2 linked regions of the Variovorax terrae genome follow. The protein of the gene in region 1 interacts with the protein of each later gene in a pairwise test. Links are inferred from orthologs where the notes say so. Each region holds a gene or a part of one and is shown on either strand. Other genes may lie near its edges. The genes, in order: bioB and MMF98_RS22300.

The links.
Region 2: the proteins of bioB (region 1) and MMF98_RS22300 interact in binary tests that used the Escherichia coli proteins (3 or more experiments, as listed by UniProt). The link is inferred for Variovorax terrae from one-to-one orthologs.

What each region holds. Positions count from the first base shown.
Region 1 is NZ_JALGBI010000001.1:2,250,476-2,265,399, reverse strand. Bases 6,330-9,329 are described here. They hold bioB (biotin synthase BioB), read left to right. Parts: upstream 6,330-7,295; coding sequence 7,296-8,363; downstream 8,364-9,329. Other genes in these bases: MMF98_RS10615 (AMP-dependent synthetase/ligase), read right to left, coding at 9,305-9,329; MMF98_RS10620 (DUF4345 family protein), read left to right, coding at 8,894-9,280; MMF98_RS10625 (VOC family protein), read left to right, coding at 8,360-8,821; MMF98_RS10635 (acetyl-CoA carboxylase biotin carboxylase subunit), read left to right, coding at 6,330-7,296. Outside these bases: scpA (methylmalonyl-CoA mutase), read left to right, coding at 1-1,965; methylmalonyl Co-A mutase-associated GTPase MeaB, read left to right, coding at 1,962-2,975; MMF98_RS10645 (acyl-CoA carboxylase subunit beta), read left to right, coding at 3,015-4,547; MMF98_RS10640 (glutathione S-transferase family protein), read left to right, coding at 4,585-5,205; more of MMF98_RS10635, read left to right, coding at 5,248-6,329; more of MMF98_RS10615, read right to left, coding at 9,330-11,140; MMF98_RS10610 (FAD-dependent oxidoreductase), read left to right, coding at 11,332-13,179; MMF98_RS10605 (2-oxoacid:acceptor oxidoreductase subunit alpha), read left to right, coding at 13,176-14,924. UniProt on the Escherichia coli protein: Catalyzes the conversion of dethiobiotin (DTB) to biotin by the insertion of a sulfur atom into dethiobiotin via a radical-based mechanism.
Region 2 is NZ_JALGBI010000003.1:610,483-625,179, forward strand. The notes cover bases 11,173-13,945. They hold MMF98_RS22300 (class II glutamine amidotransferase), read right to left. Parts: upstream 13,055-13,945; coding sequence 12,290-13,054; downstream 11,173-12,289. Other genes in these bases: MMF98_RS22290 (dihydrodipicolinate synthase family protein), read left to right, coding at 11,173-11,745; MMF98_RS22295 (MaoC family dehydratase), read left to right, coding at 11,804-12,250; MMF98_RS22305 (MFS transporter), read right to left, coding at 13,059-13,945. Also shown: MMF98_RS22245 (potassium transporter Kup), read left to right, coding at 1-1,610; MMF98_RS22250 (benzoate/H(+) symporter BenE family transporter), read left to right, coding at 1,702-2,886; gshB (glutathione synthase), read left to right, coding at 2,883-3,830; MMF98_RS22260 (LacI family DNA-binding transcriptional regulator), read right to left, coding at 3,864-4,895; MMF98_RS22265 (acyl CoA:acetate/3-ketoacid CoA transferase), read left to right, coding at 5,134-6,666; MMF98_RS22270 (acyl-CoA dehydrogenase family protein), read left to right, coding at 6,687-7,847; MMF98_RS22275 (shikimate dehydrogenase family protein), read left to right, coding at 7,877-8,695; MMF98_RS22280 (Bug family tripartite tricarboxylate transporter substrate binding protein), read left to right, coding at 8,786-9,745; MMF98_RS22285 (enoyl-CoA hydratase/isomerase family protein), read left to right, coding at 9,766-10,539; more of MMF98_RS22290, read left to right, coding at 10,579-11,172; more of MMF98_RS22305, read right to left, coding at 13,946-14,537.

The sequences.
Region 1 (14,924 bases):
CCGTACCTGCGCGGTCCGCAGGCCACGATGTACGCGGTGCGGCCCTGGACCATCCGCCAGTACGCGGGCTTTTCCACGGCCGAGGAATCCAACGCCTTCTACCGCAAGGCGCTGGCCGCCGGCGGGCAGGGCGTGAGCGTGGCCTTCGACCTGGCCACGCACCGCGGCTATGACAGCGACCACCCGCGCGTGACCGGCGACGTGGGCAAGGCCGGCGTGGCGATCGACAGCGTGGAGGACATGAAGATCCTGTTCGACCAGATCCCGCTGGACAAGGTGAGCGTGTCCATGACCATGAACGGCGCCGTGCTGCCAGTGCTGGCGGGCTACGTGGTGGCGGCGGAGGAGCAGGGCGTGGCGCAGGACAAGCTGTCCGGGACCATCCAGAACGACATCCTCAAGGAGTTCATGGTCCGCAACACCTACATCTATCCGCCCAAGCCGAGCATGCGCATCATCGGCGACATCATCGAGTACACGGCCAAGAACATGCCGAAGTTCAACTCGATCAGCATCTCGGGCTACCACATGCAGGAGGCCGGCGCGAACCAGGCGCTGGAGCTGGCCTTCACGCTGGCCGATGGCAAGGAGTACGTGAAGACCGCCATCGCCAAGGGCCTGGACGTGGACGATTTCGCCGGACGCCTCTCCTTTTTCTGGGCCATCGGCATGAACTTCTACCTCGAAGTGGCCAAGATGCGCGCCGCGCGCCTGCTGTGGTGCCGCATCATGAAAGGCACGGGCGCCAAGAACCCCAAGAGCCTGATGCTGCGCACGCACTGCCAGACCAGCGGTTGGAGCCTGACCGAGCAGGACCCCTACAACAACGTGGTGCGCACCACCATCGAGGCCATGGCGGCGGTGTTCGGCGGCACGCAGAGCCTGCACACCAACAGCTTCGACGAGGCCATCGCGCTGCCCACCGAGTTCTCCGCCCGCATCGCGCGCAACACCCAGCTCATCATCCAGGAAGAGACCCACATCACGAACGTGATCGACCCCTGGGCCGGCAGCTACATGATGGAGAAGCTCACGCAGGACATGGCCGATGCGGCCTGGAAGATCATCGAGGAAGTCGAGGCCATGGGCGGCATGACCCGCGCCGTGGACAGCGGCTGGGCCAAGCTCAAGATCGAGGCGGCGGCGGCCGAGAAGCAGGCGCGCATCGACTCGGGCAAGGACGTGATCGTCGGCGTCAACAAGTACAAGCTCAAGAGCGAAGACCTGATCGAAGCCCGCGACATCGACAACATGGCGGTGCGCGACGGCCAGATCGCGCGCCTGCAGGCCATCAAGGCCCGGCGCGACGGCGCCGCGGTGCAGGCCGCGCTGGACGCGTTGACGGCGGCGGCCGAGAATGGCCAGGGCAACCTGCTGGACCTGAGCATCCGGGCGATCCGCCTGCGCGCGACGGTCGGCGAAGTCAGCGATGCGCTGGAAAAGGTTTACGGGCGCCACCGCGCCGATACGCAAAAGGTGACCGGAGTGTATGCAGCCGCCTACGACTCGGCCGAAGGCTGGGAAAAACTGAAAGACGAGATCAACGCCTTTGCCGAGGAACAAGGCCGGCGCCCGCGCGTGATGATCTCCAAGCTCGGCCAGGACGGCCATGACCGCGGCGCCAAGGTCGTGGCCACGGCTTTCGCCGACCTGGGCTTTGATGTGGACATGGGCCCGCTGTTCCAGACCCCCGAGGAATGCGCGCGCCAGGCCATCGAAAACGACGTGCACGCGGTCGGCGTGAGCACGCTCGCGGCCGGCCACAAGACCCTGGTGCCGGCCATCATCGAGGCGCTGAAGCAGCAGGGCGCCGACGACATCATCGTCTTCGTCGGCGGCGTGATCCCGCGCCAGGACTACGACCTGCTCTACGAAGCCGGTGTGAAGGGCATCTACGGCCCCGGCACGCCGATTCCGGCCAGCGCGAAGGATGTGCTGGAGCAGATCAGGGCTGCATTGACGTGAGTCCGCATGTGTGGGTCGAGGCGGTTCTGCACGGCGACGCCGCTGCGCAGCGGCGCGCCATGGCCAAGGCCATCACCCTGCTCGAATCCACCCGCGCCGACCATCGCGCGCAGGCCGACGCGCTGCTCACGGCGCTGCTGCCGCATGCCGGCCGCTCGTTCAGGCTCGGCATCTCGGGTGTGCCGGGCGTCGGCAAGTCCACCTTCATCGAGGCGCTGGGCCTGCACCTGATCGGCCAGGGCCACCGCGTTGCGGTGCTGACCATCGATCCTTCGTCCACCGTTTCGGGCGGCTCCATTCTGGGCGACAAGACCCGCATGGAAAAGCTCTCGGTGAATGAGCGCGCCTACATCCGGCCGAGTCCGTCCAGCGGCACGCTCGGCGGCGTGGCCGAGAAGACGCGCGAGGCCATGCTGGTCTGCGAAGCGGCGGGCTACGACGTGGTGATCGTCGAGACCGTGGGCGTGGGCCAGAGCGAGACCGCCGTGGCCGGCATGACCGACATGTTCGTGCTGATGCAACTGCCGAATGCGGGCGACGACCTGCAGGCCATCAAGAAGGGCGTGATGGAGCTGGCCGACCTGGTGGTCATCAACAAGGCCGATCTGGATGCCGACGCCGCCACGCGTGCGCAGGCCCAGATCACGAGCGCGCTGCGGCTGTTCGGGCTGCACGGGCACCCGAGCCACGCCCACCACGACGAAACAATCTGGCACCCGCAAGTGATCCAGCTCAGCGCGCTGCACGGCGTCGGGGTCGATGCCTTCTGGTTGGCCGTGACGCAGTTCAGGCAATTGCAAACCGGCAACGGCCGGCTGGACGCGCGCCGCCAGCATCAGGCGCTGGCCTGGATGTGGGAGCGCATCGACGCCGGCCTCAAGCAGGCCTTCCGCCAGGATCCGCGGGTGCGCGAGTTGTTGCCGCTGTTGACGGCTGAAGTCTCGCAGGGCCGCATGGCGGCCTCGACCGCGGCGAGAAATCTGCTCGAAGTCCAGGCGCAGCGGACATAGGCAGCTATAAAAATCAGAGCAAGGAAAGACAGAATCACCATGCACGACATCCTCGATCAACTGGAAAAAAAGCGCGCCGCAGCACGCCTGGGCGGCGGCCAGAAGCGCATCGACGCCCAGCACGTCAAGGGCAAGCTCACCGCGCGCGAGCGGCTGGAGCTGCTGCTCGATGAAGGCACGTTCGAAGAGTGGGACATGTTCGTCGAGCACCGCTCGGTGGACTTCGGCATGGCCGATCACAAGATCCCCGGCGACGGCGTGGTCACCGGCTACGGCATGATCAACGGCCGCCTGGTGTTTGTGTTCAGCCAGGACTTCACGGTCTTCGGCGGCGCCTTGAGCGAAGCCCATGCCGAGAAGATCTGCAAGGTGATGGACCAGGCCATGAAGGTGGGTGCGCCGGTCATTGGCCTGAACGACTCGGGCGGTGCACGCATCCAGGAGGGCGTGGCGTCGCTGGGCGGCTACGCCGACGTGTTCCAGCGCAACGTGATGGCCTCGGGCGTGGTGCCGCAGATCAGCATGATCATGGGCCCCTGCGCGGGCGGCGCGGTGTACTCGCCGGCCATGACCGACTTCATCTTCATGGTGAAAGACAGCTCCTACATGTTCGTGACCGGCCCCGAGGTGGTGAAGACCGTCACGCACGAGGAGGTCACGGCCGAGGAACTGGGCGGCGGCATTACCCACACCACGCGCAGCGGCGTGGCCGACCTCGCGTTCGAGAACGACGTGGAGGCGCTGCTGATGCTGCGCCGCCTCTACAACTACCTGCCGCTGAACAACCGCGAGAAGCCGCCGGTGCGCCCCAGCAACGACCCGGCCGACCGCATGGACCTGTCGCTGGACACCCTGGTGCCCGACAACCCGAACAAGCCCTACGACATGAAGGAACTGATCGCCAAGACGGTGGACGACGGCGACTTCTTCGAGCTGCAGCCCGAGTACGCCAAGAACATCCTCATCGGCTTCGGCCGCATGGAGGGGCAGACCGTGGGCATCGTGGCCAACCAGCCGCTGGTGCTGGCGGGCTGCCTGGACATCAAGAGTTCGATCAAGGCCGCGCGCTTCGTGCGCTTCTGCGATGCCTTCAACATCCCGGTCGTCACCTTCGTCGACGTGCCCGGCTTCATGCCCGGTACCTCGCAGGAGTACGGCGGCATCATCAAGCACGGCGCCAAGCTGCTCTATGCCTACGCCGAGTGCACCGTGCCCAAGATCACCGTCATCACGCGCAAGGCCTACGGCGGCGCCTACGACGTGATGAGTTCCAAGCACCTCAGAGGCGACGTCAACTTCGCCTGGCCCAACGCCGAGATCGCCGTGATGGGCGCCAAGGGCGCGGTGGAGATCATCTTCCGTGAGGACAAGGGCGACCCGGCCAAGCTGGCCGCGAAGGAGGCCGAATACAAGGCCCGCTTCGCCAACCCCTTCGTGGCCGGGGCGCGCGGCTTCATCGACGACGTGATCCTGCCGCACGAAACGCGCAAGCGCATCTGCCGCTCGCTGGTGATGCTGCGGGACAAGAAGCTTGAGAACCCGTGGCGCAAGCACGGCAACATCCCTCTCTGATCTGCCAGGAACCACCCCACAGCCAAAGGAGGCATCCATGTCCCTCAGCCTTTACTACCATCCCTATTCCCGAGCGGCGGGTACGCTCTGGGCCCTGGAAGAAGCGGAGGTCGCCTACGACCTGCGGGTGATCGACATCATGAAGGGCGAGCAGAAGGGCTCCGAGCTGGTGGCGAAGAACCCGATGGGCAAGCTGCCTACCCTGGTCGACGGCGACGTGGTCGTGACCGAAGCTTCCGCCATCGCGCTCTACCTTGCCGACCGCTACGCGCCTGGCCGGCTGGCACCGGCGCTCGACGACCCCAGGCGCGGCGCCTACCTGCGCTGGTCGTTCTTCGCTCCGAGCGTGATCGAGCCTGCCGTGATGGCCAAGCATTCCGGATGGGCGGTCAAGGAGGTCGCTGCGGGGTGGGGCAGCTTCGCTTCGATGATCGCTGCCGCCGAAAGCGCCATTGCCGGCAAGCCGTTCGTACTGGGCGAGGCGTTCTCGATGGCCGACGTGGTGCTGGGCGGCACGCTGCGGTTCATGATGGACTTCAAGCAGATCGATCCCGTGCCGCTGTTCAAGGACTACGTGGATCGGCTGAAAGTACGCCCGGCCTATCAGCGCGCCGAAGCGCGCAACCTGGCCATGCGCAGCGAACTGGGGCTGCAGTAAGCCACGCCCTCCTTACAGATTACAACGACAACGGAGCAGAAGTTGTTCACCAAAATCCTGATTGCCAACCGCGGCGAAATCGCCTGCCGCGTCATCAAGACGGCCCGCAAGATGGGCATCCAGACGGTGGCGGTGTATTCGGATGCCGACCGCGATGCCCGCCACGTGGAGCTGGCCGATGAGGCCGTGCACATCGGCGCCGCGCCCAGCCGCGAAAGCTACCTGCAGGCCGACAAGATCATCGCCGCCGCCAAGCAGACCGGCGCCCAGGCCGTGCACCCCGGCTATGGCTTCCTGAGCGAGAACGCGGGTTTTGCCAAGCGGCTGGAGGAAGAGGGCATCGTCTTCATCGGCCCCAAGCACTATTCGATCGCGGCCATGGGCGACAAGATCGAATCCAAGAAGCTCGCCGGCGCGGCCAAGGTCAATACCATTCCCGGCTACAACGACGCGATCGGCACCGCCGAGCAGGCCGTCGAGATCGCCAAGGGCATCGGCTACCCGGTGATGATCAAGGCCAGCGCCGGCGGCGGCGGCAAGGGCCTGCGCGTGGCCTTCAACGACAAGGAAGCGTTCGAAGGCTTTACCTCCTGCCGCAACGAGGCGCGCAACAGCTTCGGCGACGACCGGGTGTTCATCGAGAAATTCGTCGAGGAGCCGCGCCACATCGAGATCCAGGTGCTGGGCGATTCGCACGGCAACGTCATCTACTTGAACGAGCGCGAGTGCTCGATCCAGCGCCGCCACCAGAAGGTGATCGAGGAAGCGCCGTCCCCCTTCATCAGCGACGCCACGCGCCAGGCGATGGGCGAGCAGGCCGTGCAACTGGCCAAGGCCGTGAAGTACCAGAGCGCCGGCACGGTGGAGTTCGTGGTCGGCAAGGACCAGAGCTTCTACTTCCTGGAGATGAACACGCGGCTGCAGGTGGAGCACCCGGTCACCGAGTGCATCACGGGCCTGGACCTGGTGGAACTGATGATCCGCGTGGCGGCCGGCGAGCAACTGCCGTTGGCGCAAGCCGATGTGAAGCGCGAGGGCTGGGCGATCGAGTGCCGCATCAACGCCGAGGATCCGTTCCGCAACTTCCTGCCGAGCACGGGCCGCCTTGTGAAGTTCCAGCCACCTCGGGAAACCATGTTCGCGTCCGACACGCAGCACCTGCATGGCGTGCGGGTGGACACCGGCGTGCAGGACGGCGGCGAAATCCCGATGTACTACGACTCGATGATCGCCAAGCTCATCGTGCACGGCAAGGACCGTGCCGAGGCCATCGCCAAGATGCGCGAGGCGCTCAACGGCTTCGTGATCCGCGGCATCAGCAGCAACATCCCGTTCCAGGCCGCGCTGCTGGCGCACCCGAAGTTCGTGGCGGGCGATTTCAACACTGGCTTCATCGCCGAGCACTATGCCAAGGGCTTTCACGCCGAAGACGTGCCGCACCAGGACCCGGATTTCCTGGTGGCGCTGGCGGCCTACGTGCATCGCCGCACGCTCGACCGCGCGGCCGGCATCAGCGGCCAGTTGCCGGGGCACGGCATCACCGTGGGCGAAGCGTTCGTGGCCGTGGCGCTGGGCGCGGGCGCGCAGCGCACGCCGCACCATGTGCTGGTCACGGATTTTCAGGCCCAATCGGGCTCAAGTGCTGTCCAGGTGGGTGCCAAGCGCTATGAAATCTGTAGCGCCTGGCATCTGGGCGGAGCGCGCATCCGCGGCACGGTGAACGGCCAGCCTTTCACCGCGCAGATCGAGCGCGGCATCCGCGGCAATCCGCTGGCCACCCGCATCGCCCACAACGGCACCCAGCTCGACACGCTGGTGCTGTCGCCGCGCGCGGCCGAGCTGCATGCGCTGATGCCCTACAAGGCGCCGCCCGACATGAGCCGCTTCGTGCTTTCGCCCATGCCTGGCCTGCTGGTCGAGGTGGCGGTGCAGCCCGGCCAGAAGGTGCAGGCCGGCGAGCGCGTGGCCGTGATCGAGGCCATGAAGATGGAGAACGTGCTGTTTGCCGTGGCCGATGGCGTGGTCGGCAAGGTGCTGGCGGCCAAGGGCGAGTCGCTGGCGGTGGATCAGCCGATCGTGGAGTTCGCGTGATGGCACAGGACCTGCCGACGGCGCAGCCCGTTCGCCTGCGCCGGCCCGCGCCGCAGGCGAAGGCGAAGGCGAAGGCGAAGGCGAAGGCGAAGGCGAAGGCGAAGGCGCCGCTGCGCTGGAGTGTGGCAGCGGTGCAGGCCTTGCTGGAGCTGCCGCTGCTGGACCTGCTGAACCGGGCCCAGGCCGTGCACCGCGCGCACTGGCCCGAGGGCGATATCGAGCTCGCGACCCTGCTGTCGGTCAAGACTGGTGGCTGCCCCGAGAACTGCGGCTATTGCCCGCAGTCGGTGGAGTTCGACACCGGCGTCAAGGCGCAGAAACTCATGGAGGTGGACGAGGTCGTTCGCGCGGCCCGGGCCGCCAGGGACGCGGGCGCCACGCGCTTTTGCATGGGGGCCGCCTGGCGCGCGCCCAAGGACCGCGATGTGGAGAAGGTGGCCGAACTGGTGGAGGCCGTCAAGGGCCTGGGCCTGCAGACCTGCGCCACGCTGGGCATGCTGGAGCCGCACCAGGCCCAGGCGCTCAAGACCGCGGGCCTGGACTACTACAACCACAACCTCGACACCGCGCCCGAGTACTACGGCGACATCGTCGATACCCGCAGCTACCAGGACCGGCTCGACACCCTGCAGAACGTGCGCGCCGCCGGCATCAGCGTGTGCTGCGGCGGCATCGTGGGCATGGGCGAAGCGCCCGTGCACCGTGCGGGGCTGATCGCGCAACTGGCCAATCTGGACCCCTATCCCGAGTCGGTGCCGATCAACAGCCTGGTGCGCGTGCCCGGCACGCCGCTGGCCGACAGCGAACCCATCGACCCGCTGGATTTCGTCCGCATGATCGCGGTGGCGCGCATCACCATGCCGCGCGCCCGCGTGCGCCTGTCGGCCGGGCGCCAGCAGCTCGGCGAGGCAGTGCAGGCGCTGTGCTTTCTGGCCGGTGCCAACTCGATCTTCTATGGCGACAAACTGCTGGTCACCGGCAACCCCGATGTCGAGGCCGACCGGCAACTGCTGGCCAAGCTCGGACTGAAGACGCGCCAGGCAGCGGCGCAAGGAGCACAGGCATGAGCCGTCCATTCAAGGTGCTGGGCATCCAGCAGATCGCCATCGGTGGCACCGACAAAGGCCGGTTGCAGAAGCTCTGGGTCGAGATGCTGGGCCTGCAGGTGACGGGCACGTTCAAGAGCGAGCGCGAGAACGTGGACGAGGACATCTGCGCCATCGGCAGCGGGCCATTCAAGGTGGAGGTCGACCTGATGCAGCCGCTCGATCCCGACAAGAAGCCCGCAGTGCACGCCACGCCGCTCAACCATGTGGGCCTGTGGATCGACGACCTGCCCCGGGCCGTGGAATGGCTCACCGCGCAGGGCGTGCGCTTTGCACCCGGCGGCATCCGCAAGGGCGCGGCGGGATTCGACATCTGCTTTCTGCACCCCAGGAGCAACGACGAGTTTCCGATTGCGGGCGAGGGCGTGCTGATCGAGCTGGTGCAGGCGCCGGTAGAGGTGATCGCCGCGCTGGGGTAGGCGAGCCGCCGCGCCCTGCGCGGCCAACCTGTGTTTGGCGGAAACGGGTCTTGCGCGCACAATGGCCCGATCATGTCCGATCTACCGCCACTCTCCGTCAGCCAGATCATCGTCCAGGTCTGTCTGTTCCTGGTTGCCGCCATCGCAATCTTCGGCGGTTCGTTGCAGATGTTCCTGGGCCAGCCGGACACCTCGCCGCGCCTGGACAATGTCCACCGCTTCATGGCGGGTGTCTACCTCTCCACAGGCGTCATCTGCCTCTGGGCGGCCTTCACGGTCAGGCAGCAGGGAGTGCTCGTGTACCTGCTCGCGCTGGGCGTGCTGCTGGCGGGCGTGGGGCGCCTGGTGTCGATCAGCAAAGTGGGGCTGCCCGAACCGGCGGCCGTCTGGCTCGGCTACCTCATTCCGGAGCTGCTCATCCCGTTCATCATGGCGGGAGCCCACTATGCGGGCTCCTGAGCCGAGCCCCGCGGCTTTTCCCCATCACTTCGACTTCCGGTACATCCCCTCGATGGCCTCTGCGTAGTACGCCACGAGGTTGTTCCGCTTGAGCTTGAGCGTGGGCGTCATGAAGGTGTTTTCAATGGTCCAGGGCTCCCGCGTCAAGTACACGGCGCGCGGCACGGCATAGCGCGGGAAGCTGGCGGTCTGGCGCTCGATGCGGGCCAGCGCCGCCTTGTGGACCGCGGGGGCGCTCAGGCTGGCAGGGTCCTGCGGGTCGAGGCCGAGTTCGCCGGCCAGGCGCTTCCATTCGTCGGCCTGGACCACGGCCACGCAGGCGATGAAGGCGCGCTGCTCACCAACCACGAAAACCTGCTCGAACAGCGGGTCGGCAGCGATGGCCAGTTCCAGGTCGCCGGGCGGCACTTTCTCGCCGGTGGAGGTGACGATGATTTCCTTGATGCGGCCCAGGATCCGGATGCGGCCGCCGTCCACCAGTTCGGCCTGGTCGCCGGTGCCGAGCCAGCCGTCGGGTGCCAGCACGCGCGCAGTGTCTTCGTCGCGCTTCCAGTAGCCGCGCATGACGATGGGGCCGTGCACCTGCAGTTCGCGGTTCTCGCCGATGCGCACTTCCACGCCGGGCAGGGCGCGGCCCACGGTGCCGGGGTCGTTGTCATCGAGGCTGTTGACCGACACCACGGGCGTGGTTTCCGTCATGCCGTAGCCCTGCACCAGCGGCAAGCCCAGGCCCAGGAAGCAGCGCGCGATGGCGGGCGACAGCGGGGCGCCGCCGCTCACGGCCACGCGCACGCGGCCGCCGAACTGCGCCAGCAGCGGCGCGGCCACCAGCCGCCGCAGCAGCGCCCAGGGCAGGGCGCGCAGCCAGCCGCCGGCGGGGTCGCTGGCCGGCACGGGCAGGCCCTGTGCGGCGCAGAAGCGGCGCCAGCCCACGTCCTGCGCGGCCTCGAACAGCTTCATCTTGAACGGCGAGGGCGAGAGCGTCTCGATCAGCCTGGCGTGCACGCGCTCGTAGATGCGCGGCACGGAGACCAGCACCGTGGGGCGCACGGTCTTCAGGTCCTCGGGCAATTGCGGCACCGAGCGCGCGTAGGCCACGCAGCTGCCCGCGGCCATGGGCAGGTAGTAGCCGCCCGTGCGCTCGAAGGTGTGCGACAGCGGCAGGAACGACAGGAACACGTCCTCCTGCACCGGCGTGATGCGGCCCAGGATGGCCTTGACGTCGGCCACCACGTTGCCATGCGTGAGCATCACGCCCTTGGGGCGGCCGGTGGTGCCGCTGGTGTAGACGATGGCGGCCAGGTCGCCGGCCGCCGGCTCGGGCGGCAGCGCCACCTCGCCGGTGCCGCGCGCGAGCCAGTCGGCCAGGTGCAGCACGGGCACGCTGCTGTCCATGGCGGCTGGTGGCGCCACGGCGGCATCGGTCACCACCACGGCCTGCAGGTGCGGGAAGGCGGTGCCGACGGCGCGGATCTGCTCCCACTGGGCGGCCTGCGACACCATCAGCAGCGAGACCTCGGCATCGGCCAGGATGTAGGCGATGCTGCCGGGATTGTCGATGGCGTGCAACGGCACCGGCACGCAGCCGGTGGCCAGGGCCGCCTGGTCGATGCTCATGGCGTCCAGGCCATTGGGCAGCAGCACCGCGATGTGGGCCTGCGCGGGCAGTTGGCTGGCCGCGATGGCGCGGCTCCAGTGCGCAATGCGCTCGCGGGCCTGGGCCCAGCTCAGGCTGGCCCAGCGGCCGCTGGCGGCATCGAACTGGCGGTAGGCCTCGGCGTCCGGGCTTTGGCCGGCGCGCAAAGCCAGCAATTGGGGCAATGTCTGCACATCGCGCAGATCGGTCAGGGAGGAGGTCATGTCAACAACAGCGAGGGTCTTGGGCAGGCGGGCGGGCACGCGGCCCGGGTCGGCACCAGGATGATATCGGCTGGCCCGGCGGGTCTCGGGGTTCACCCGGGGGTGCCTGGCGCGGCACGGGCGTAGACTGATCTTGCGGCAGGGTCTGCGTGCACTGCCGCTCACGGTGTGAACAAGCCCAGGAGACCCGCTTGCAGCCAACCGATATAGCCAATCCAGCCTATTTCCACAAGGTCGTCGATTGCCAATGGGCCTGCCCGGCCCACACCCCCGTCCCCGAATACATCCGCCTGATCGCGCAGGGCCGCTACAGCGATGCCTACATGGTCAACTGGGTGTCCAACGTGTTCCCCGGCATCCTGGGGCGCACCTGCGACCGGCCCTGCGAGCCGGCTTGCCGGCGCGGGCGGGTGGAGGAGGCGAACGCGGCCACGCCCGAGCCGGTGGCGATCTGCCGGCTCAAACGGGTGGCCGCCGACCACAAGGACGACGTGCGTGACCGCATGCCGATCCCGCTGGCGCCCGATGTGCGCCGCAAGGGCAAGCGCATCGCCTGCATCGGCGCCGGGCCGGCCTCGCTCACGGTGGCGCGCGACCTGGCGCCGCTGGGCTACCAGGTCACGGTGTTCGACGGCGAGGCCAAGGCCGGCGGCTTCATCCGCACGCAGATTCCGCGCTTTCGGCTGCCCGAGTCGGTGATCGACGAGGAAACCGGCTACGTGCTCAGCCTGGGCGTGGAGTTCCGCAGCGGCCGGCGCATCGACTCCATGCAGGCGCTGCTCGCCGAAGGCTATGACGCCGTGTTCGTCGGCTGCGGTGCGCCGCGCGGGCGCGACCTGGAGCTGCCCGGGCGCGCGGAGGCCAAGGAGCACATCCACATCGGCATCGACTGGCTGGCCTCGGTGTCGTTCGGCCACGTCGAGCGCATTGGCAAGCGCGTCATCGTGCTGGGTGGCGGCAATACGGCGATGGACTGCTGCCGTTCCGCGCGCCGCCTCGGTGGCGAGGACGTGAAGGTGATCGTGCGCAGCGGCTTCGAGGAAATGAAGGCGTCGCCCTGGGAGAAGGAGGATGCGATGCACGAAGGCATCCCGATCATCAACTTCCACGTGCCCAAGGCCTTCGTGCACGAGGGCGGCCGGCTCACCGGCATGACGTTCGAGGTGGTGAAGGCGGTGCGCGACGAGAAGGGCCGGCGCCAGTTGGTGCCCACGGGCGAGCCCGAGGCCTTCTTTGCCTGTGACGAGGTGCTGATCGCCGTGGGCCAGGAGAACGCCTTCCCCTGGATCGAGCGCTCCTCGGGCATCGTGTTCGACGAATGGGGCCTGCCGGAACTCGACAAGCAGACCTTCCAGTCCACGCTGAAGCACGTGTTCTTCGGCGGCGACGCGGCCTTCGGCCCGAAGAACATCATCACTGCCGTGGCGCACGGCCACGAGGCGGCGGTGTCGATCGACCGCTTCCTGCATGGCGAAGATGTGCGCCAGCGCCCCGCGCCGCACGTGAACCTGATGTCGCAGAAGATGGGCATCCACGAGTGGAGCTACGACAACGCCGTCTCGGGCGACGCGCGCTTCAAGGTGCCATGGGCCAAGGCCGAGAAGGCGCTGGCCAGCATCCGCGTGGAGGTGGAACTGGGCTTCGACGCCGCCACCGCCTTCAAGGAGGCCGAGCGCTGCCTGAACTGCGACGTGCAGACCGTGTTCACTGACGGCAGCTGCATCGAGTGCGACGCCTGCATGGACATCTGCCCAATGGACAGCATCACGTTCATCGCCAACGGCGAGGAGGCTCATTTGCGCCAGCGGCTCAAGGCGCCGGCACAGAACGCCACGCAGGACCTCTACGTTTCGGGGCCACTCAAAACCGGCCGCGTCATGGTGAAGGACGAAGACGTCTGCCTGCATTGCGGCCTGTGCGCCGAGCGCTGCCCCACGGGCGCCTGGGACATGCAGAAATACCTGTTCATGAACACCTACGCAGGCCCCGGCGCGCGGGACCAGCAGCTCGGGGCACGGCGTGCGGAGGCACAGGCATGAAGCGCATCGAGTCGGTCAACGATTTCGTCATCAAGTTTGCCAACGTCAACGGTTCGGGCTCGGCCTCGGCCAACGAGCTGTTCGCCAAGGCCATCCTGCGCATGGGCGTACCGGTGAGTCCGCGCAACATCTTTCCGAGCAACATCCAGGGCCTGCCCACCTGGTACGAGGCGCGGGTGAGCGAGAAGGGCTACCTCGGCCGGCGCGGCGGCATCGACATGATGGTGGCGATGAACCCGCAGACCTGGGATGCCGACGTGGCCGAGGTCGATCCCGGCGGCTACCTGTTCTACGACAGCACCCGGCCGCTGCCGGCCTCGAGCTTCCGCAAGGACCTGCACGTGATCGGCATGCCGCTCACGGCGATCTGCAACGCCACCTACGAGGATGCGCGCCAGCGCCAGCTGTTCAAGAACATCCTGTACGTGGGCGCCTTGTCGATGCTGCTGAACATGGATGCGAAGGTGATCGAGACGCTGTTCTCCGAGCAGTACCGCGGCAAGGAGCGGCTGCTGGAGTCCAACGTGCGCGCGCTGCACGCCGGGCGCGAGTTCGCGCGCGACCACCTGGACCCGATCGGCCTGCAGGTCCGGGCCTCCTCCAGGCAGGCCGACGAGCGGATCTTCGTGGACGGCAACAGCGCCGCGGCGCTGGGCTGCGTCTATGGCGGCGCCACGGTGGCGGCCTGGTACCCGATCACGCCCTCGTCCTCGGTGGCCGAGGCCTTCCAGAAATACTGCAGCAAGCTGCGGGTGGACCCGTCCACCGGCATGAACCGGTTCGCCATCGTCCAGGCCGAAGACGAGATCGCCTCCATCGGCATGGTGGTGGGCGCGGGCTGGAACGGGGCGCGGGCCTTCACCGCCACCTCGGGGCCGGGCGTGTCGCTGATGACGGAGTTCATCGGCCTGGCCTACTTCGCCGAGATCCCGGTCACCATCATCAACGTGCAGCGCGGCGGGCCATCCACCGGCATGCCTACGCGCACGCAGCAGGCCGACATCCTGTCCTGCGCCTATGCCTCGCATGGCGACACCAAGCATGTGCTGCTGTTTCCCGAGGACCCGAACGAATGCTTCGAGCACGCGGCGGCGGCGCTGGACCTGGCCGACCGGCTGCAGACGCCGGTGTTCCTGATGACCGACCTGGACATCGGCATGAACCAGCGCCTGTGCGAGCCGTTCAAATGGGACGACGCGCGCCAGTACGACCGCGGCAAGGTCATGACTGCTGAGGAACTCGAAGCCGGCAAGGACTTTGGCCGCTACAAGGACGTGGACGGTGACGGCATCCCCTGGCGCACGCTGCCCGGCACGCATCCCACCAAGGGCAGCTATTTCACCCGCGGCACCACGCGCGACCCGTATGCCCGCTACTCCGAGCGCGGGCCGGACTACGTCTACAACGTGCAGCGCTTGCTCAAGAAGTTCCAGACGGCCACCATGCTGGTGCCGCAGCCCGTGCTGCGCAAGGCGGCGCGTGCGACGCGGCTGGGCGTGATCTACTTCGGCTCCACCTCGCCGGCCATGGACGAGGCGCTGGACACGCTGACCGAGGCCGGCATCCACCTGGATGCGCTGCGTCTGCGCGCCTTCCCTTTTCCCGCGAGCGTGGCGCAGTTCCTGGCCGATCACGAGGAAGTGTTCGTGGTCGAGCAGAACCGCGACGCCCAGATGCGCAGCCTGCTCATCAACGAACTCGACGCCGACCCCGCGCGCCTGCTGCGCGTGCTGCATTACGACGGC
Region 2 (14,697 bases), on another replicon or contig:
TGGCCTCGCAGTCGGTCAGGAACCGCCCGCGCAGCCGGCGCGTGCTGCTGATGATCGGCGTCTTCGGCGTCGCACTGTTCTTCGGCGACGGCGTCATCACGCCGGCCATCTCCGTGCTGTCGGCGGTGGAGGGCCTGGAGATCGTCACCCCCGCGGCCAAGCCCTACGTGGTGCTGATCTCGCTGGTGGTGCTGGTGCTGCTGTTCATGATGCAGCGGCGCGGCACGGGCGACATCGGCAAGTTCTTCGGCCCGGTCATGGTGATCTGGTTCATCGCGATCGCGCTCATGGGCGTGGGCCAGATCATCGGCAACCCCGGCGTGCTGCTGGCCATCTGGCCGGGCTATGCGGTGGAGTTCGCGGCGCAGCACTATGCGCTGGCGTTCATCACGCTCGGGGCCGTGTTCCTGTGCGTGACGGGCGCCGAGGCGCTGTACGCCGACATGGGCCATTTCGGCAAGATGCCGATCCGGCTGGCCTGGTTCACCCTGATCATGCCCTCGCTGGTGCTCAACTACTTCGGCCAGGGCGCGCTGGTGCTGGCCGACCCCAAGGCGGTCGAGAACCCGTTCTACCTGATGGCGCCCGAGTGGGCGCTGATCCCGATGGTGGTGCTGGCCACCGCCTCCACGGTGATCGCCTCGCAGGCGCTGATTTCGGGCGCGTTCTCGGCCACCAAGCAGACCATCCAGCTCGGCTTCCTGCCGCGCCTGACCATCCTGCACACCTCGATCCGCGACACCGGCCAGATCTACATCCCGGCGGTGAACTGGATGCTGCTAGTCGGCGTGATCGCCGCGGTCGGGCTGTTCGGCTCGTCCAGCGCGCTGGCCGCGGCCTACGGCATCTCGGTCAGCCTGGTGATGGTCATCACCACGGTGCTGACCTTCTTCGTGGTGCGCTATGGCTGGGGCTACCCGCTGTGGCTGTGCCTCCTGGCCACCGGCTGCTTCTTCATCGTGGACGTGGCCTTCTTCATCTCCAACTCGATGAAGATCGCGCAGGGCGGCTGGTTCCCGCTGCTGCTGGCGGCGGTGCTGTACACCGTGCTCGCCACCTGGAAGCGCGGGCGCCAGTTGCTCAACGAGAAGATGCACACCGACGCGATCGACCTCAAGGGCTTCCTGGAGGCCGTGTTCGTCGAGCCGCCCACGCGCGTGGGCGGCACGGCCGTGTTTCTCACGGCCGAGCCCGGCACCGTGCCCAACGCGCTGCTGCACAACCTCAAGCACAACAAGGTGCTGCACGAGCAGAACCTGTTCGTCACGGTGCGCCACCACGAGGTGCCGTGGATCGGCATGGACAAGCGGCTGGCGATCGAGCCGCTGGGCCACGACTGCTGGCAGGTGGTGGTGCACTACGGCTTCAAGAACGACCCCGACCTGCCGCGCGCCCTGGCCATGATGCGTGGGCGCGGCTGCGATCTGGAGGCCATGAGCACCAGCTACTTCCTGTCGCGAGACATCGTCATCCCCACCATCGGGCGCGGCATGGCGCCATGGCGCGAGAAGCTGTTCGCGCAGATGCACCGCAATGCCAGCGGCGCGGCGGACTTTCTCAACCTGCCCAACAACTCGGTGGTGGAGCTGGGGTCGAAGATCGAGATCTGACATGCCGTGGGGTGGCTGAGCTTGCGGGCGGCTGGCGAGCCCGCCCCCTTCGCCAGCAGCCGAGGCCGGCGAACTGCCAGAATCCCACCCCATGCGTTTCTTCAAAGACCTGAGCCTGTCGGCCTTCACGGCCGGCTTCGTCGCCGTGCTGGTCGGCTTCACGAGTTCGGTGGCCATCGTGTTCCAGGCCGCGCAGGCCTTCGATGCCACGCCGGCGCAGATCAGCTCCTGGATGTGGGCGCTGGGCATCGGCATGGGGCTGTGCTCGGCGATTCCCTCGCTGATCCTGCGCCAGCCGGTGATGGTGGCCTGGTCCACGCCCGGCGCGGCGGTATTGGCCACGGCGGGCCTGGCCGGCGGCTTCTCGATGGCCGAGGCCGTGGGCGCCTTCATGGCCTGCGCGGTGCTGATCACGCTGTTCGGCGTCACGGGCTGGTTCGAGCGCGTGATGAACCGCATCCCGATGGCCATCGCCTCGGCGCTGCTGGCCGGCGTGCTGGCGCGCTTCGGCCTCTCGGCCTTCGCCGCGGCGCAGACCGCCTTGCCGCTGGTGCTGCTGATGCTGGCCAGCTACCTGCTCGGGCGGCGCTGGCTGCCGCGCTACGCGGTGGTGCTCACACTGGGGATTGCTATTATTTATGTAGCAATCAATGACCAGCTGGCCTGGACCTCCGTCACTTTTGACTTCGCAAAACCGGTATTCACTGCGCCCCGCTTCACGCTGGCCGCTTTCGTGAGCCTGGCGATCCCGCTGTTCGTGGTGACCATGGCCTCGCAGAACCTGCCGGGCGTGGCGGCGATCCAGGCCGCGGGCTACCGCATGCCGATCTCGAAGATCATCACGCTCACCGGCGTGGCCACGCTGGTGCTGGCGCCGTTCGGCGGCTACGCGCTGAACCTGAGCGCCATCACGGCCGCCATCTGCATGGGCCGCGAGGCGCATGAAGACCCGGCCAGGCGCTACACCGCGGCCGTGTCCTGCGGCGCGATTTACGTGGTGATCGGCATCTTCGGCGCGGCGGTGACCGGGTTGCTCACGGCCTTTCCCAAGGAACTGGTGGCCGCCATCGCGGGCCTGGCGCTGCTGGGCACCATCGGCGGCGGGCTGGCCACCTCGCTCAGGGAGGAGCCGCACCGCGAGGCCGCGCTCATCACTTTCCTGGTCACGCTCAGCGGCGTGTCAATAGCCGGAGTCGGCTCGGCGTTTTGGGGCGTGGTGGCGGGCGCCCTGGCGCTGTTTGTGCAACAGTATGGGAAACGAAAGCCTGCCGCATGAACATTCTCTTCGTCGCCGATCCGCTCTCCACCTTCAAGATCTACAAGGACACCACTTTTTCGATGATGCGCGAGGCGCAGCGCCGCGGCCACCGCATCGCGGCCTGCGAGCCGTGCGACCTGGTCTGGCGCTCCGGCGCGCCCGTGGTGGCCACGGTGCGCGAGATCACGCTCTCCGGCGATGCGCACGACTGGTTCCGCGAAGACGCCGCGCCGCTCAAGGCGCTGAAGGACTTTGACGCCATCGTGATGCGCAAGGACCCGCCGTTCGACAGCGAGTATTTCTACGCCACCCACCTGCTGGAGCAGGCCGAGCGCGAGGGCGCCAGGGTCTTCAACCAGCCGCGCACGCTGCGCGACCATCCCGAGAAGCTCGCGATCATGGAGTTCGCGCAGTACGTGAGCCCCACGCTGGTCACGCGCAGCGCCGACGAGGTGCGGCGCTTCCACGCCGAGCACGGCGACATCATCCTCAAGCCGCTGGACGGCATGGGCGGCATGGGCATCTTCCGCGTCAGGGCCGATGGCCTGAATCTCGGCTCCATCATCGAAACGCTCAACAAGGACGGCGCCGAAACCATCATGGTGCAGCGCTTCGTGCCCGAGATCACGCAGGGCGACAAGCGCATCCTGGTGATCGGCGGCCAGCCCGTGCCCTACAGCCTGGCGCGCATCCCGCAGGGCAGCGAGGTGCGCGGCAACCTGGCGGCGGGCGGCAAGGGCGTGGCCCAGCCGCTCACGGCCAAAGACCGCGAGATCGCCGAAGCGCTGGGCCCGGTGCTGGCCGCGCGCGGCCTGCTGCTGGTGGGGCTGGACGTGATCGGCGATTGCCTGACCGAAGTCAACGTCACCAGCCCGACCTGCTTCCAGGAAATCACCGAGCAGACCGGCTTCGACGTGCCGGCCATGTTCATCGACGCGCTCGAGCAGGCGCTGAAAGCCTAGAACCCATGCCGGTGTCTGGCGGACGGCCGCGGCTCATTCGCCGTTGGCGTTGAGCGGGCGGCCCGACGAGGCCCGGACGATCAGGGTCGCCTGTTCCACCCGCCGGGTGGGCGGGCGGGCGGGGTCGCCGATGCGTGAGATCAGCAGCTCGGCCGCATCGCTGCCGATCTTGCGGCCGTACAGCTGAACCGTGGACAGGGGCGGATGCGTGATCTCCGTTTCCGGCATGCCGTCAAAGCCGACGACGGCCATGTGCTCGCCCGGCGTCAGCCCGGCGCACCGCAGGGCGTGCATCACGCCCATGGCCACGAAATCGTTGTAGCAGAGCATGGCCGTGGGGCGCGCTTCCAGGCGCATGACGGCGTTCACGTCGGCGACGCCGCTGGTCAGGGAGGGGCGGCTTTCAACCACCAGCGCCGGATCAAAAGCGATGCCGCGCGCATCCAGCCCCGAGAAGTAGCCGGCCAGCCGGTCGATGCGAACCGGGTTCTCGCGCTCCCCGCCGAGGAAGGCGATCCGGCGGTGCCCGAGGTCGATCAGGTGCTGGGTGGCCATCTTTGCCCCTCCGTAGTTGTCGGAGCCCGCAAAATCCAGCCGGGCGTCCGGGTAGGGCCGGACGGCCATGCAGATCGGAATGCCGGCCGCGAGGAACCGGTCGAAGGCCTGCGGTGGCGTGCCCGTGGCGGCGCAGACGATCAGGCCCGCGACGTCATGTTCGATGAACGACTCCAGCAGGCGCTCCTGCCGTGCCGGCTGCTCCGCCGATTCGACGAGGTACACCATGTAGCCGGCCTCGGCCGCCCTTTCTTCCACGGCCGACGTCAGCTGGGCGAAAAAGGGGTTGCGGATGTCGTTGATGACGAGGCCGATGGCCTGGGACGTCCTGCGCCGCAGATTGGCGGCGTTGCGGTTGTAGGTGTAGCCGAGCGCAGCGATCGACTGCCGCACTTTCTCTGCTGTTTCCTCCGGGATGCGCGGGTGTTTTTGCAGCACAAGCGAAACGGTCGAGCGCGAAACGCCAGCGTGCGCCGCAATGTCGTTGATGGTGATGCGTCGTTTGTCCATGGGTCGATTCTCCCGTCTATTCCCTGGCCATTGACCGGTGAAAAGTAGAACGATTTACCTTTTTGGCTGAACACCTTTACCGAAAAGGGCTTGTTTTCCCTCCGAGAAGTGAGATTACAGATGAGAGATGTAGGGTTAATACCTATTATTTGCCGTTGACTGACAAAAATCCTTCTTTAAAATCAAGTAGAACGATCTACTAGAAAGATTTTTGATGCGCGTTCTCGACTTTGGGCAATTGAAGCAAGTCCTGGCAGGCTTGCGCGAAGGCGCCGTGACGGCCGTCTCCGGGGCCGGCGGGGGCCTGCTTGAGCCCGAGGAAGTCCTTCGCTGCTTCGAAGAGGCTTTTCTCCAGGGCGGTCAGCCCAGGGGCATTACCCTGGTGCACACGCTGGGCATGGGCGACCGGCAGGACAAGGGCATCAACCGCTTCGCCCACGAAGGCATGGTCAAGCGCGTCATCGGCGGCCACTGGATCTGGTCGCCGCGCATGCTCGCGCTGGCGCAGCACAACAAGCTCGAGGCCTACTGCATGCCCTCCGGCGCGCTGACCCACCTGCTGCGGGAAATCGGCGCCGGCCGGCCGGGCCTGTTCACCCACGTGGGCCTGGGCACCTTCGTGGACCCGCGCCACCAGGGCGGGCGCTGCAACGAGGCGGCCCAGGAAGAACTGGTGGAGCTGATGCAGATCGACGGCCAGGACGTGCTGCGCTACCGGCCCTTCAAGGTTGACGTTGCGGTCATCCGCGGCACCTATGCCGACGAGAACGGCAACATCAGCGCCGTTGAAGAGCCCGCCGACCTCGACTCCTATGCGGTCGCGCTGGCCGCCAAGCGCTGCGGCGGCATCGTCATCGCGCAGGTGCGTGAGGTGGTGCCGGTCGGCAAGCTGCGCCCGCGCGAGGTCTCGGTGCCGGGCAATCTGGTCGATTTCGTGCTGCCCTGCCCGGACCAGCCGCAGACCTACCACGGGCGCTACGACGTGTCGCTGGCCGGGCTCGGCGAAAGCCAGCCCGAGGCGACCCACCCGCCCGAGCGCGATCCGGTGCGGCACGCCGTGGCGCTGCGTGCCGCAGAGGAACTGATCGACGGCGCTTCGGTCAATTTCGGCTTCGGCATGTCGTCCGGCGTGGCCGAGGTCATCGCGCGGCGCGGCGATGCCAGCCGCTACTGGTTCACGATCGAGCAGGGCGTGCATGGCGGCAGGCTGCTGACCGGCGACATGTTCGGCATCGCGGCCAATCCGGCGGCCATTCTCTCGGCCGCGGAACAGTTCGATTTGTACTCGGGCGGCGGCCTCGACCAGACCTTTCTCGGCATGGCCGAGATGGATGCAGAGGGCAACGTCAATGTGTCCCACTTCGGCGGCCAGATCAGCGGCCCCGGCGGTTTCATCGACATCTCGCAGGGTGCGCAGAAAGTCGTGTTCTGCGGCTCGTTCGACGCCAAGGGCACCCGGCTCACGGTCGCCGACGGGGCGCTGACGATCCAGCGCCACGGCGAAGTGCGCAAGCTCGTGAAGAAAGTGGCCGGCATCACGTTCAGCGGCAAGGAGGCCGTGCGACGCGGGCAGGAGGTCATCTACGTGACCGAGCGCGCCGTGTTCCGGCTCACGCCTGAAGGCCTGGAGCTGACCGACATCGCCCCCGGCGTGGACTTGGAGCGTGACATCCTGTCGCGAATGGACTTCAAGCCCATCGTGCGTGCGCCGCGACTCATGAACGCCGCCTATTTCTGTGAGCCCGCCGACGCGGCCGGCCCGGCGGCCTGACACCGCCCACAAGGAAGACCATGGACTTTGCGCTCAACGACGAACAGAAGCTGATGATCGACACCGTTCGGCGTTTCATCAAGACCGAATTGCAGCCCCTGGAACAGAGGGTGGAGGACGAAGGCCGCCTGGATGCGGACCTCGCCCGGCGCCTGATGGACCAGTCGCGCGCCATCGGCCTCTACGCGCTCAACATGCCGGCCGAGCACGGCGGCGGTGGGCTCAGCGCGGTCGACTGGATGCTGTGCGAGGAGCAGTTCGGGCACAGCACCGACATTCTGGTGCGGCGCGCCTTCGGCAACGTGTACGACGCCCTGCTGGCGTGCGAGGGCGACCAGGTGCCGCGCTGGCTGGCGCCGGCGGTGCGCGGCGAGAGAACCTGCGGGCTGGCGATCACCGAGCCCGGCGCCGGGTCGGACGCGCAGGCCATCAAGACCCATGCCCGCAGGACGGACAACGGATGGGTGCTCAACGGCAGCAAGCACTTCATCAGCGATGCCGAGTTCAGCGATTTCTTTCTGGTCTCCGCGCGCACCGGCGACAGGCAGATATCGCTGTTCGCCGTCGACAAGAACCTGCCCGGCTTCACGGTGGGCAAGGACCAGGAAATGATGGGCCTGCGCGGCACGCCCCACATGGAGCTGTTCTTCGACAACGTTGCGCTGGAGCCCATTGCCCTGATCGGCAAGGAAGGCGAAGGCTTCAAGCTCGCGATGAACATGCTGGGGCGCGTGCGCCTGGCCCTCGTCGGCGCGCGCGCGGTCGGCAAGGCCAGCCATGTGCTGGAGATGATGACGACGTATGCGAACGACCGCCAGCAGTTTGGCAAGCGGATCGGTGAGTTCCAGATGATCCAGCAGATGCTGGCCGACAGCACCGTCGAGATCCATGCGGCGAGGCTGATGGTGCTGCACGCCGCCTGGACGATAGACGCCGGGCTCGACGCGCGCATCCCGATCTCGATGGTGAAGCTGCACGCCTCGGAAGTGCTCGGCAAGGTCGTTGACCGCGCGGTGCAGATCTTCGGCGGCATGGGTTTTTGCAAGGAGCTTCCGATCGAACGCTACTACCGCGACGCCCGCGTGTACCGCATCTTCGACGGCACCTCGGAAATCCACCGCAGCGTGATCGCGCGCGAAGTGCTCAAGCGCGGCGCCGAAGTGTTCGACCTGCATCGCTGAACCGCGGGCCACCTCAGGACCTCCTCATCATGACCCGCACGCTGTACGCCATCATCGGAGACCCCATTGCCCAGGCGCGGTCGCCGGAAGTCTTCAACCAGCTTTTTGCGCAACGCGGCATCGACGCCGAGATGGTGGCATTGCATGTCGGCGCCGACCAGTTCGAGACCGCGCTGCAAGGCTTGGCCGCCCTGCGCAACTTCGGCGGCGCGGTGATCACGATCCCGCACAAGGCCGCGGCGGCTCGCGTCGCGGTGCAGCGCTCGGCGCGCGTGGCCGTCGCCGGCGTGGCCAACGTGCTCAGGCCCGGCGCCTCGGGCTGGCGTGCCGACCTGTTCGACGGAGAGGGTTTCGTCGCGGGGCTGCGCCAATGCGGCCATGAGGTTCGGGTCCAAAGCGCCGCCGTCGTGGGCGCGGGCGGCGCGGGCATGGCCATTGCCACCGCGCTGCTCGATGCCGGCGTCGGCAGCGTCGCGATCGACGACATCGACCGCGTTCGTGCCGAGGACGCCTGTACGCGCCTGTCGGCCACCTACGGCGGGCGGGTCCAGCGGCGCGGCCCGACGAAGGCGGACAATCTGGTCGTGAATGCAACGCCGATCGGCATGAACGAAGGCGATGCCTTGCCCGTTGTGCTGGAGCAGCTCGATCCGCGTGCGCTCGTGGCCGATGCCATCATGAAGCCGCCGCGCACCCGCCTGCTCACGGAAGCAGTGCGGCGCGGCCACCCGGTCCAGGAGGGCCGGCACATGCTCGACGGCCAGGCCGAGGCGATCTGGCGTTTTCTCGCCATGGGCGGCGCGGCGTCCGATCCGCCCGGCGTTCCAAGTCCTCAGGCTCCGCCATGACGTAGCCCCCGCATCACCCAGGGCCAGGAAGCCCCCGGCATTTCTGCGCCACCGCCACCCCACAGTTCAAATCCATCCAAGGACATCACCATGAAACCCAGCTCATTCGTTCGCCTCGCTGCCAGCGCCTTCTTCGTCTTCACGGCATCGCTTGCCTCGGCGCAGGACTTTCCGAACAAACCCATCGAACTGCTGGTCGCCTTCCCCGCCGGCGGCGGCAGCGATGCGCTGGCCCGCGGCATTGCGGATTCGGCAAGCCGGCAAATGCCGCAGCCCATGATCGTGGTCAACAAGCCCGGCGCCGCCGGCACCATCGGCTTCGCGGAAGGCGCCAGTGCCAAGCCGGACGGCTACAAGATCACCGTGGTTTCGCCCGAGCTGCTGATCACGCCCTACCTCGGCATCGGCAAGGTGACCTACCAGGACTTCAAGCCCGTGGGCCGCTTCAACGAAGACCCGTGCACCGTCGCGGTCCAGGTGAATTCCCCGTTCAAGACCATCGAAGCCTTCATCCAGCACGTGAAGGCCAACCCGGGCAAGGTCAACGTCGCCAACTCCGGGGCGGGGTCGATCAACCATGTCTGCGCCGCGGCGCTGGAGGACAAGGCCGGCCTGAAGATCAACCACATCCCCTACCTGGGCTCGGGCCCCATGATCAATGCCCTGCTGGGCGACCAGGTCGATGCGGCCGTCATCAGCCCTGCCGAAGTCAGCAGCTTCGTCAAGGCCGGAAAGATGCGCCTGCTGGCCGTCATGTCCAAGGAGCGCGCCAAGGGCTTCGAGGATGTGCCGACCTTCCGCGAGCGCAACATCGACCTGGTCATGAGCACCTGGCGCGGGCTGGTGGTGCCCAAGGCCACGCCCGACGCGATCGTTGCCAAGCTCGGCGAGGTGCTGGCCAAGGTCAATGCGGACCCGGCCTACCAGCAGATTCTGGAGCGCCAGAATCTCGGCCGCATTCTTGAGAACCGCGAGCAGTTCGCAGCGTTCCTGAAGCAGGGCGACGAGCAGTACAAGCGCATCGTCCCGATGCTGCAAATGACAAAGTAAGCAGTGAAGAAGTGCCTGCCATGACATCGACGAAGCATCTCGAGTTGGAGGTGGAGGGGCCTATCGCCTTCCTGTCCCTGTGCCGGCCCGACAAGCTCAACGTGCTGACCCTGGCCACACTGGAGGCGCTGGACCGCGCCTGCGGCGAGCTGGAGCAGCGGCGCGAGGTAAGGGCAGTGGTGGTGCATTCCACCAACCCGAAAGCCTTCTGCGCCGGCGCGGACATCGCCGAGTGGGGCGCGCTGCCGGCGGTCGACATGTGGCGGCTGTCGACCCGCCTGGGCCATCGCGTTCTCGACCGGCTGGCGCGCCTGCCGCAGCCCACGATTGCCGCCATCGACGGACTGGCCCTGGGCGGTGGCCTGGAGCTGGCGCTGGCCTGCGACATTCGCATCGCCGGCGACGCCGCCCGGTTCGGCATGCCCGAAACGACGGTCGGCGCCGTGCCCGGCTGGGGCGGCACCCTGCGCCTGCCGACGGTGGTGGGCGTACCGCAAGCCAAGCGGCTGCTGTTCTCCGGCGCCATGATCGACGTGGCAGAGGCGCTGCGGATCGGCTTGATCCAGGAGTGGGTCCATTCGGATTCGGCGCTGGCGCAGGCCCGGACGATGGCCGCCCAGATCGTCCGCAACGCGCCCTTTGCGGTCCGCATGATCAAACAGCTGCTGGATTCGCCCCATGGCGGCTTGCCGGCGGAGACCCTGGCCGCCGGCTTTGCGGCCTCGCTGGAAGACGGGCGGGAAGGCGTGCAGGCCTTCAAGGACAAGAGAAAGCCGGTGTTCACGGACGCCTGAGTCCGCGCCGGCGACAGGCCCCTGAAATTTGAGAAACCCATGAAGATTCAACTCCCCCAGCAAGACGGCTCGCTCCTGGACTACCGCATGAAGGCGCAGCCGATCCGGCCGCCCGCCGGCGCGCCCGCCTTCAGCCGCACTGCCTACGCGGCCTCGCATGTGGTGATCGACCCGCTGGCCACCCGCGACCCCTGGGACAGCTCGCCGTGCGTGGACTGGGACGCCACCCTGGCCTTTCGCGAGCATCTGTGGTCGCTGGGCTTCAAGGTGGCGGAGGCCATGGACACGGCCCAGCGCGGCATGGGACTCGATTGGCCGGTGGCGCGCGAGCTGATCCAGCGCAGCATCCGCCATGCGCGCGGCATTCCCGGGGCTGACCTCGCCTGCGGCGTGGGCACGGACCAGTTGATCGTCAGCGAGCACACCGGCCTGGCCGACGTGGAGGCCGCCTACCGCGAGCAGCTTGCCGTCGTGGAGGCCGAGGGCGGCCGCGCGATCCTGATGGCGAGCCGGTCCCTGGCCCGCTGCGCCAGGGGCCCGGACGACTACCTGGCGCTGTACGGCCGGCTGCTGCGCGACACGTCGCAGCCCGTCATCCTGCACTGGCTGGGCGAGATGTTCGACCCCGCGCTGCGCGGCTACTGGGGCAGCCCGGACCTGTCCGGCGCGCTCGACACCGTGGCGGCGCTGATACGCGAGAACGCGCGGCATGTGGAAGGCATCAAGGTGTCCCTGCTCGACGCGAAGTTGGAACTGGAGCTGCGCCGGCGCCTGCCGGCCGGCGTCAAGATGTACACGGGCGACGATTTCAACTACGCCGAGCTGATGGCCGGCGATGCGTCGGGCTACTCGCACGGCCTGCTCGGCATCCTCGACCCGATTGCCCCGGTTGCCGCGGCCGCGCTGGGGGAGCTCGCCGCCGGCCGCGCGGAACGGTTCCGCGAGATCCTGGACCCCACGGTGGCCCTGTCGCGCGAGATCTTCCGCGCACCCACGCGCCACTACAAGGCCGGCGTCGTCTTTCTGGCCTGGCTCAATGGGCATCAATCGCACTTCTCGATGGTGGCCGGTGCGCAGTCGGCGCGCGGCGCGGCGCACTATGCCAAGGTCTTCGAGCTGGCCGACCAGAGCGGCGTGCTGAGCGACCCGGACTTGGCCCGCCGGCGCATGGCCTCGTATCTCAGCGTGGCTTGCGGCGTGAACTGATGGCCCGCTCCCATCAACGTCCAGGCCTTGCACAACCAGGCACGGGAAGGGGCCGGCCTTGAACCGCTTTGTCGAGGTGGGAGACGCCGCCGTCTTCGAGAAAACGGTGGGCGAGTCGGATGTCTATCTCTTTGCCGGCATCACGGGCGATCTCGCGCCCAACCATGTCAACGAGGCCTTCATGAAGACCTCGCAATTCGGCCGGCGCGTGGCCCACGGGGTCTTGCTGGTGGGCTTCATGTCGACCGCCTCGACCCTGCTCGTGGCGCGTGCGCTGGAGCGCGGCTGCGGCGGCACGCCAGTCTCGCTCGGCTACGACCGGATCCGTTTTCTCCAGCCCGTGTTCATCGGCGACACGGTCAAGGTGGCGTACCGGATCGTCGAGGTCGATCCGGCCCGGCAGCGTTCACGCTCGGCGATCACCGTCACCAACCAGGACGGCGCCGTGGTGGCGGTGGCCGAGCATGTGCTGAAGTGGCTGGCGCGTGCGGAAGGTCCGGGCTGAAGCGGGCAGGCGATCCGGGGCGATTCAGCCCACCGTCGTTCAGGCCTGCAGCGCGCCGTCCACGAACACCTTGAGCTCGCCGGGCTGGAACGTGGTCCAGGTCTCGTTGGTGGTGAGCGGCGCGGTCACCACCACGGCCACGCGGTCGTTCGGCGTGGTGTGCTGAGCGAAGTCGATGCTCACGTCCTCGTCCGCCAGCTTGGCCTGGTTGAACGGGTGGCGGCGCTCCACGTAGCAGAGATGGGTCGAGGCATGCGCCCACAGCGCCTGGCCGTTGGACAGCAGGAAGTTGAAGGTGCCGTGCTGCGCAATGCGCGCGCTCAGCTCGCGCAGCGTGAGCGTGAGTTCCTGCACGCTGGGCACGCCTGCGTGCGACTTGGCCAGCTCCTGCATGATCCAGCAGAACGCGCGCTCGCTGTCGGTGGTGCCGACCGGCTGGAAGCCTGCGTGCAGGCGCGGGTGGAAATCCTTCAGGTCGCCGTTGTGCGCGAACACCCAGTAGCGGCCCCACAGCTCGCGCACGAACGGGTGGCAGTTCTCCAGCGCCACTTCGCCTTGCGTGGCCTTGCGGATGTGGGCGATGACGTTGCGGCTCTTGATCGGATAGCGGCGGATCAACCCGGCCACCGGCGATTCGAAGGCCGGCTGGTGGTCCACGAAATGGCGCAGGCCCTTGCCCTCGAAGAAGGCGATGCCCCAGCCGTCGGCGTGGTGGTCGGTGCGGCCGCCGCGCTCGGCGAAGCCCGTGAAGCTGAACATCACGTCGGTGGGGGTGTTGCAGTTCATGCCGAGCAGCTGGCACATGGTCTCACTCCTTGACCCGGACGGGACGGCGGCCCGTGTTCTCGCGCAGCTGCCAGGCGGCCACCAGGGCCAGCGCGCACAGGGCCGCAAGCATCAGAAAGGATTCGTTGAACGCGGCCAGCCGCTCGGGGCTGGTGGCGCTGTTGGCCAGCGAATCGCCATGCGCGGCCAGCCGCCACTCGAGCACGATGGCGCACAGGCTCACGCCCGCGGCGCCGCCCAGCATGCGTACGAAGTTGATGGCGCTGGCGCCCTGCGGGATCAGGTCCTTGTGCAGCCCGCGCATCGAGCCGAGGTTCAGCGAGGGCAGGATGAAGCCCAGCCCGATGCGCCCCAGGATGGCCCAGGCCACCAGCACCCACAGCGCCGAGTGCAGGTCTACCGTGGTCATCAGCGCGAACGAGGCCGCCAGCAGGGCCAGCCCGATGCTCACCAGCAGGTAGGTCGGCTGGCGGTCGGCCAGCCGGCCGACGATGGCGATGGCGGCGGCCAGCACGAAGCCCGAGGGCAGCAGGATGGTGCCCACGTGCGAGGCAGAGAGCTTGAGCGCCGTCTGCATGTAGACCGGCAGCAGGTAGGTGGAGCCGAACAGCGCCGTGCCGTAGATCACGGCCACCATGCTGCCCATGGCGAACTGGCGGTGGCCGAACAGCGCGAGGTTCATCAGCGGGCTGCCGCCGTGGCGCTGCAGGCGCCGTTGCCACCCGATGAAGGCGACCAGCGCCGCCGCCGCGCCCGACAGCAGCAGCACGGCCTCCAGCACCGTGCCGCCGCGCAGCGCCACCAGCCCGTTGAGCAGGCACAGCGTGCCCACCGTGCCCAGCAGCAGGCCGCGCCAGTCCAGCGCCGCGCCGTCGCGCCGGGCCGGCACGCCGCCGGGCGCGGTGACCGGCACGAACTTGTAGGCCAGCCACAGCGAGGCCAGGCAGAACGGCACCACCATGAAGAAGATCGAGCGCCAGCCGAACAGGTCCACCAACACGCCGCCGATGCTGGGCCCGATGGCCGGCGCCAGCACCACGCCCATGCCGAAGATGCCGCTGGCGCGGCCCTGCTCGTGCGAGTCGAAGGCCCGCAGGATGATGATGGCCGGGATCGGCTGCACCACGCCCGCGGCCAGCCCCTCGGCCACGCGCGCCACCAGCACCAGGCTGAACTGGTTGGACAGCCCGCCCACGATGCCGCCGGCCAGCAACAGCAGCATGGTGCCGACATAGGTGCGCCGGTAGCCGTAGCGCGCCAGCAGCCAGGGCGTGGTGAGCATGGACACCGTCATCGCCACCATGAAGCCCGAGCTGACCCACTGGGCGCGCTCCTGGCCGATGGTGAAGTGGTGGCTCATGTCGGGGATCGCCACGTTGACGATGGTGGACGACATGATGGACGCCATGGTGCCGACCATGACCGAGAGCAGCAGCAGCCAACGGTAGCGCGGGCCGTAGCGCTCGCGCAGGGTGTTCAGCGACGGGGTGGGGGAGGACATGCGGGGCGGACGTGGGAGCGGGCGGCGGGCCGCCGGCAAGGCGGCCCGACCCATGCATTGTGCCCGCCTTTTTTTGTTTCACGATGACTCCAGCCCGGTAGTTCGCTGGACTGCGCCGAAGCTCGATACAGCAGGTTTATCAATAACTTACGCGCGTCCA